2 regions of the Cupriavidus sp. FW305-F7 genome follow, and region 1 is predicted to be linked to the other one. Evidence: predicted binding sites of a transcription regulator. Region 1 holds the regulator's gene; the other holds the start of a gene.

What was found. The regulator NrdR, encoded in region 1, represses ribonucleotide reductase genes. The targets are predictions, from matches to a motif close to CACNANATNTNGTG.
Region 2: AC3WL8_RS16165 (ribonucleoside-diphosphate reductase subunit alpha) is a predicted target of NrdR. The motif match lies at 1,598-1,611, and genes of this name have one in related genera.

What each region holds. Positions count from the first base shown of each region.
Region 1 is NZ_JBYSYC010000046.1:23,672-27,042, forward strand. It holds gene AC3WL8_RS31780 (PilW family protein) at 1-695, opposite strand, end outside; gene pilV (type IV pilus modification protein PilV) at 697-1,326, opposite strand; gene nrdR (transcriptional regulator NrdR) at 1,458-1,925, opposite strand; gene glyA (serine hydroxymethyltransferase) at 2,081-3,328, opposite strand.
Region 2 is NZ_JBYSYC010000015.1:75,026-78,396, forward strand. It holds gene AC3WL8_RS16155 (sigma-54-dependent transcriptional regulator) at 1-727, shown strand, start outside; gene ampD (1,6-anhydro-N-acetylmuramyl-L-alanine amidase AmpD) at 724-1,341, shown strand; gene AC3WL8_RS16165 (ribonucleoside-diphosphate reductase subunit alpha) at 1,835-3,371, shown strand, end outside.

The DNA of each region.
Region 1 (3,371 bases):
ATTGGAACAGCCTGGTACGCCGTGCCGGCCGTGAGGATTTCCTTGTTGGCGGTGTCCCGTGGACGATAGCCACACATCAGCTGAGGCATGCCGCTGGCATCGTTGCTGACATAGAAGACCGCCATGCCGCGCGCGAGGTCTGCGTCTTCCCAGGCCTGCGGCTCGGCGACGCCGTTGCCGGAGCAGTCGATCATGCTGTTGTCCGGAACGGTGCGGTCCTGCTGCGTGCCCGAACCGAAGAAGCGGACCTGCAGCACATCGCTCTTGTTCACGGCGCCCGCCTGGACAGGACACGCGAGGTTCTGCGCCGGATTGCCGAGGTCTTGCGTGGGGGCGCTGCAGTTGTCGAGGCCGCTGATGGTCGGCGACAGGCTCGTGGTCGTGAGCATGACGCCTCCAGGGCTGGGCGCGGGTGGCCCGCTGGCGCCGGGCGAGGCCGCGGCGCTGTTGCCCGCATAATTGCTCCAGGCGGCCTGGCGCACGATCCGCACCACGGTATCCACCGCAAAGCGGCCTTTCTCATCCAGCGCCGTGGTGTCGTCGATGCTGTTGTAGTTGGCTCGCCCGGTCAGGTAGAGCGCCGCGGCAGCCATGATCAGGAGCAGGCTCAGCGTCATCGCTACCATCAGCTCCACCAGCGACAGCCCCAGCTGACGATGCCGGCCGGGGTTGAGATAGGTCCTGGCGTTCCGCATGTCAGTTCACCGTACCCTGCGTGGCCACGATGACCACCTGGGGGCGCGTGCCCATGTCGGACATGTCGACCCGTGCCGCGACGGTTTTGGCGGCAAGCCGCGAGATCCAGCCGATCTTGATGACAATCGGTGCGTCGTCCGGGCGGCCAGTGGCCGATGGCGTGCATCCCCATGAGAAGCCGGTGGTCTGGTCGTACGCAACCATGTCCCGGCAAATCACGGCGCGTCCGCCAGGCAGGCCTGTGCTGACACGCTCCCAGAACTCGGCGACATCGAAATCCGCCAGTTGCTGCGCGCACCCGGCCGCCGTGCCCGAGCAGGCGATCGCGTACGGGCTGTTTGCTGCCGTGAGCGCGGGTGGCTGCCCGGTGGCGGTGTCGATGAAGTAGCGGTTCGGGGTGATGGCTTCCGCCGCCGCGCCGGTTTGCGAGACGGCAGGATTGGCACGCATGCGCTCGGCCATCTCGGTGGCCAGCTGCATGGCAGTGGTGTCGTAGGAAGCTTGTTGCGTGAAGCGGGATGAATTCAGCAGCAGGCTGGCGACGCCGAGCACGCCAACCGCCAGAACGACAATTGCCACCAATGCTTCGAGCATGGCAAAGCCGGCTGCCCCGCGGCAGCGTTGACCCATTCTGACCCCCGTCAAAAGACGTCCGACTTCGTTAACTTCTTTTTTTGGTCTGCAATCCGGGCCCTTTTAATATGCGACAGCGGGCCTTGCGGAAATGCAACGGGGATTAAACAACGATTTTGTTACTTTTACTACCCCTTCCGGGGGGTGGACGCCGCAAATTCATCCAGCACGTCGCGGAATTCCGACACGTCCTCAAAGCTCCGGTACACCGAAGCAAAGCGGATATACGCAATCTTGTCGAGCTTGCGCAATTCGCGCATCACCAGCTCGCCGACCTGGCTGCTGGGGATTTCCTTTTCGCCCAGGGCCAGCAGTTTTTCTTCGATGCGGGTGATGGCTTCGTCGATGGCTTCGGCGGAGACCGGGCGCTTGCGCAGCGCCAGGCGCATGGAATCCTTCAGCTTGGCGCGGGTGTAGTCCACGCGCGAGCCGTTTTTCTTGACGATGGCGGGGAAGAACAGCTCGATCCGCTCATAGGTGGTGAAGCGGCGGTCGCAGGCTTCGCAGCGGCGGCGCCGGCGCACGGCATCGCCGTCTTCCGACATGCGCGTGTCGAGTACCTGGGTATTGGAATGACCGCAAAAGGGGCATTTCATGCCGGACCACCTTCAGTTGAACCCCGTCGCCTTGTCCGTGTTGTCGTTCTGCGGTGGCGGGGCGGGTTGGCGAGGCCCGCAAGCCGGTGCCCCGGGGCGCCGGCTTGCGGAGCTGCCGGCCGCTCATGCGAACCCGCATGGGCGGCCTCGATGCATCAGCCGTAGACCGGGAAACGCTTGGTCAGGGCTGCCGCCTGCTCGCGCACGCTGGCGATGTTGGCGGCGTCGTGCGGGTTGTCCAGCACATCGGCGATCAGGTTGCCGACGATGCGGGCTTCTTCTTCCTTGAAGCCGCGCGTGGTCATGGCCGGCGAGCCCAGGCGGATGCCCGAGGTCACGAACGGCTTTTCCGGATCGTTGGGGATGGCGTTCTTGTTGACGGTGATATGCGCCTCGCCCAGGATGCGCTCGGCTTCCTTGCCGGTGATGTTCTTGGCGCGCAGGTCGACCAGCATCACGTGGCTTTCGGTACGGCCCGAGACAATGCGCAGGCCGCGCGCGATCAGGGTCTCGGCCAGCACGGCGGCGTTCTTCACCACTTGCTGCTGGTAGGCCTTGAACTCAGGCGTCAGCGCTTCCTTGAACGCGACCGCCTTGCCGGCGATCACGTGCATCAGCGGGCCGCCCTGGATGCCGGGGAAGATCGCCGAGTTGATGGCCTTCTCGTGCTCGGCCTTCATCAGGATCACGCCGCCGCGCGGGCCGCGCAGGCTCTTGTGCGTGGTGGTGGTGACGAAGTCGGCGTGCGGCACCGGGTTCGGGTAGACGCCCGCGGCGATCAGGCCGGCGTAGTGGGCCATGTCGACCATGAAGTAGGCGCCGATCGACTTGGCCACCTTGCTGATGCGCTCGAAGTCGATGCGCAGCGCGAAGGCCGAGGCGCCGGCGATGATCAGCTTGGGCTTCTTCTCTTGCGCCAGCTTTTCCAGCGCATCGTAGTCGATGTCTTCCTGGGCGTTCAGGCCGTAGCTGACCACGTTGAACCACTTGCCGCTCATGTTCAGGGCCATGCCGTGGGTCAGGTGGCCGCCTTCGGCCAGGCTCATGCCCATGATGGTGTCGCCCGGCTTGAGCACGGCGAAGTACACACCCTGGTTGGCCTGCGAGCCCGAGTTGGGCTGCACGTTGGCGGCTTCGGCGCCGAACAGCTGCTTGACGCGGTCAATGGCCAGCTGCTCGACCACGTCGACGTACTCGCAACCGCCGTAGTAGCGCTTGCCGGGATAGCCCTCCGCGTACTTGTTGGTCAGCTGCGAACCCTGGGCGGCCATCACGGCCGGCGAGGTGTAGTTCTCGGAGGCGATCAGCTCGATGTGGTCTTCCTGGCGCTGGTTTTCCTGCTGGATGGCGGCAAAGACCTCGGGGTCGATCTGGTCGATCGTAAAACGGCTGCGTTCGAACATGGCGAAACTCGTCTGAAAAATAGGGAATCCGATTCACGCATCG
Region 2 (3,371 bases), on a different contig from region 1:
GGCGGCCGGGCAGTTCCGGCAGGACTTGTACTACCGCCTGAACGTGCTGGCGCTGCGCATGCCCACGCTGCGCGAGCGCGGTGAAGACATCCCGGTGCTGGCGCGCGCCATCCTGGACCACCTGGCGGTGCGCTACGGCGACCCGCGCCCCAAGCGGCTGTCGCCGGCGGCGCTGCAACGGCTGGTGGCCTATCCCTTCCCGGGCAACGTGCGCGAGCTGGAGAACCTGCTGGAGCGCGCCTACGCCTTTGCCGAGAGCGAAGAGATCGAGCTGGCCGATCTGGGCCCGCTGGACGCCGGTGCCGAACGGGCCGGGCTGATGCATGCCCCCGCGCCGGCGATGGCGCCTAACTATTACGCACCCTGGGGTGCCGCAGGCATGTGGGCGCCGGTGCCGCCGGCCGCCGCGCCCGCGCCGGCCCTGGCAGAGCCGCCGCCCGTGGCACCGACCCCGGCCAGCGCGCCCGAACCCGAGCCCGCCGGCGACCCCGCCGAACGTGCCTGCCGCGGCATCGTCTTCCCGATCGACCTGCCGGCCAGGCTGGAAGCCGTGGAGCGCGAGCTGATTCTGCAGGCGCTGGCGCAGACCAACTTCAATCGCACCGCGGCCGCGCCGCTGCTGGGCCTGAACCTGCGCCAGCTGCGCTACCGCATCCAGCAACTGGGCATCCGCGAAGCCATGGACGCCGCCGACCGCAGCGCCGTGGAAGGCGAGGGCACGCCATGAGCAAGCCTGAGCACCGCTACCTGCCCGATGCCGACGGCTGGGTCCCCGCCGCGCGCCGCGTGCCGTCGCCCAATTTCGATGAGCGCCCGGCCGGCATGCCGGTGGACCTGGTGGTGCTGCACAACATCAGCCTGCCGCCCGGCCAGTTCGGCAGCGGCGACATCGAGGCCTTCTTCCAGAACCGGCTCGATCCCAATAAGCACCCGTTCTTTGCCACCATCCACCAGGTGCAGGTGTCCGCGCACTTCCTGGTCACCCGCGAGGGTGAACTGGTGCAGTTCGTCCCGTGCACGCAGCGGGCCTGGCACGCCGGGCAGTCAGACTTCTTCGGCCGCGCCCGCTGCAACGATTTTTCCATCGGCATCGAGATCGAGGGCTGCGACGACCTGCCGTTCACCCTGGCCCAGTACGACACCGTGGCCGCGCTGGTGCCCGCGCTGCTGGTCGCCTACCCGGTGCGCGCGATTGCCGGCCACAGCGACATCGCCCCGGGGCGCAAGACCGATCCCGGCCCGCATTTCGACTGGGCGCGCTTCGCCAGGCAGGCGGGCGTGGCGCCGGGCATGTTGCCCTACCAGTGCCCTGGCGCGGCTGGCCAGGTGACGAATTCTTAACGTCATTCCCCATCCCCGTGCGCCCCGTTCCGGCGCACATGCCCTACCTCGGCGTGGGGCTATCGCAACCTCGCAACAATCAAAAAAATTTTTGTGAAATGTGCAGTTGCGAACGGTCTGGCGAAAACCCTTGCGAGTATTAGGGTTGCGGGCATGTGGCGCTGCCGCATCGGCGCAACCGCCTCCGAAATAGCGCTTGTCAAGACTGGTCATTCGGATTCGTTTCACTATACTTAGCCCAGTTTCACGCGTCACACACTATATCTAGTAGTCAAACCGGGGAGCCGGCCCAAGGGCGAGTCAGGGATCACGAAGTTCGTGCATCGTCTCGAAACCGCCCGCTAAGGCCAGCGAATCACAAGAGTCCCTGGCGAAATGTTCACGTAAAGGCAGTCTGTCCGCCCTGACTTCACGCCGGGAGGGACGTTCTTTTCGCCGCATTTCGCCAGGGACTCTTTTGTCTCTTATTTCCAGGGTAAAAACAGGAGTTCTCATGCAAACGGCCCAGAACGAAATCACCACGGGTGGCGCCGCCGCCGGTATTGCACCGACCGCGCAGCAGACCCCCGCCAACGCCGCCAATACGAACTACCCGGATCACAAGATCATTCGACGCAACGGCGCCGTGGTGGCTTTCGAGCCGTCCAAGATCGCCGTTGCCATGACCAAGGCCTTCCTCGCCGTGAACGGCGGGCAGGGCGCTGCGTCCGCGCGTGTGCGCGAGATCGTCGAGCAACTGACTGACAACGTCGTGCGCGCACTGGTGCGCAGCCGCCCCAACGGCGGCGCCATCCATATCGAAGACGTGCAGGACCACGTGGAACTGGCGCTGATGCGCTCGGGCGAGCATGAAGTGGCCCGCGCCTATGTGCTGTACCGCGAGAAGCGCAAGGACGAGCGCGCCCAGGCCAACGCCCAGGCCGTGGCCCGCGTGCAGGAAGGCGGCATCTCGGTCAACGTGACCGATGGCGGCGTCACGCACGTGCTGGACATCGCCGCGCTGCACGCCCTGATCGACAATGCCTGCAGCGGCCTTGGCAATGCAGTGAGCGCCGAGCCGATCCTGAAGGAAACCCTGAAGAACCTGTACGACGGCGTACCGATGACGCAGGTGTACGACTCCGCCATCCTGGCCGCGCGTACCCTGATCGAAAAGGACCCGGACTACAGCCAGGTCACCGCCCGTATCCTGCTGCACACCATCCGCAAGGAAATCCTGGGCACCGAAGTGACCCAGGCCGAGATGTCCAGCCGCTACGCCGAGTACTTCCCCAAGTTCATCGCCCGCGGCATTCAAGCCGAACTGCTGGACGAGCAACTGGCCACCTACGACCTGGCCCGCCTGGGCGCGGCGCTGGACGCCGGCCGCGACTTCCAGTTCAACTACCTGGGCCTGCAGACCCTGTACGACCGCTACTTCCTGCATATCGATGAAACCCGCATCGAAATGCCGCAAGCCTTCTTCATGCGCGTGGCCATGGGCCTGGCGCTGAACGAGAAGGACCGTGAAGCGCGCGCCATCGAGTTCTACCAGCTGCTGTCGTCGTTCGACTTCATGTCGTCCACGCCGACCCTGTTCAACTCCGGCACCCGCCGCTCGCAGCTGTCGTCGTGCTACCTGACCACCGTCTCGGACGACCTGGAAGGCATCTATGAAGCGCTGAAGGAAAACGCGCTGCTGTCCAAGTTCGCCGGCGGCCTGGGCAATGACTGGACCAACGTGCGCGCACTGGGCTCGCACATCAAGGGCACCAACGGCAAGTCGCAAGGCGTGGTGCCGTTCCTGAAGGTGGTCAACGACACCGCCGTGGCGGTGAACCAGGGCGGCAAGCGCAAGGGCGCCGTCTGCGCCTACCTGGAAACGTGGCACCTGGACATCGAAGAATTCCTGGAACTGCGCAAGAACACCGGCGACGACCGCCGCCGCACCCACGACATGAACACGGCCAACTGGATTCCGGACCTGTTCATGAAGCGCGTGATGGAAGCCGGCGAATGGACCCTTTTCTCGCCCGCCACCTGCCCGGACC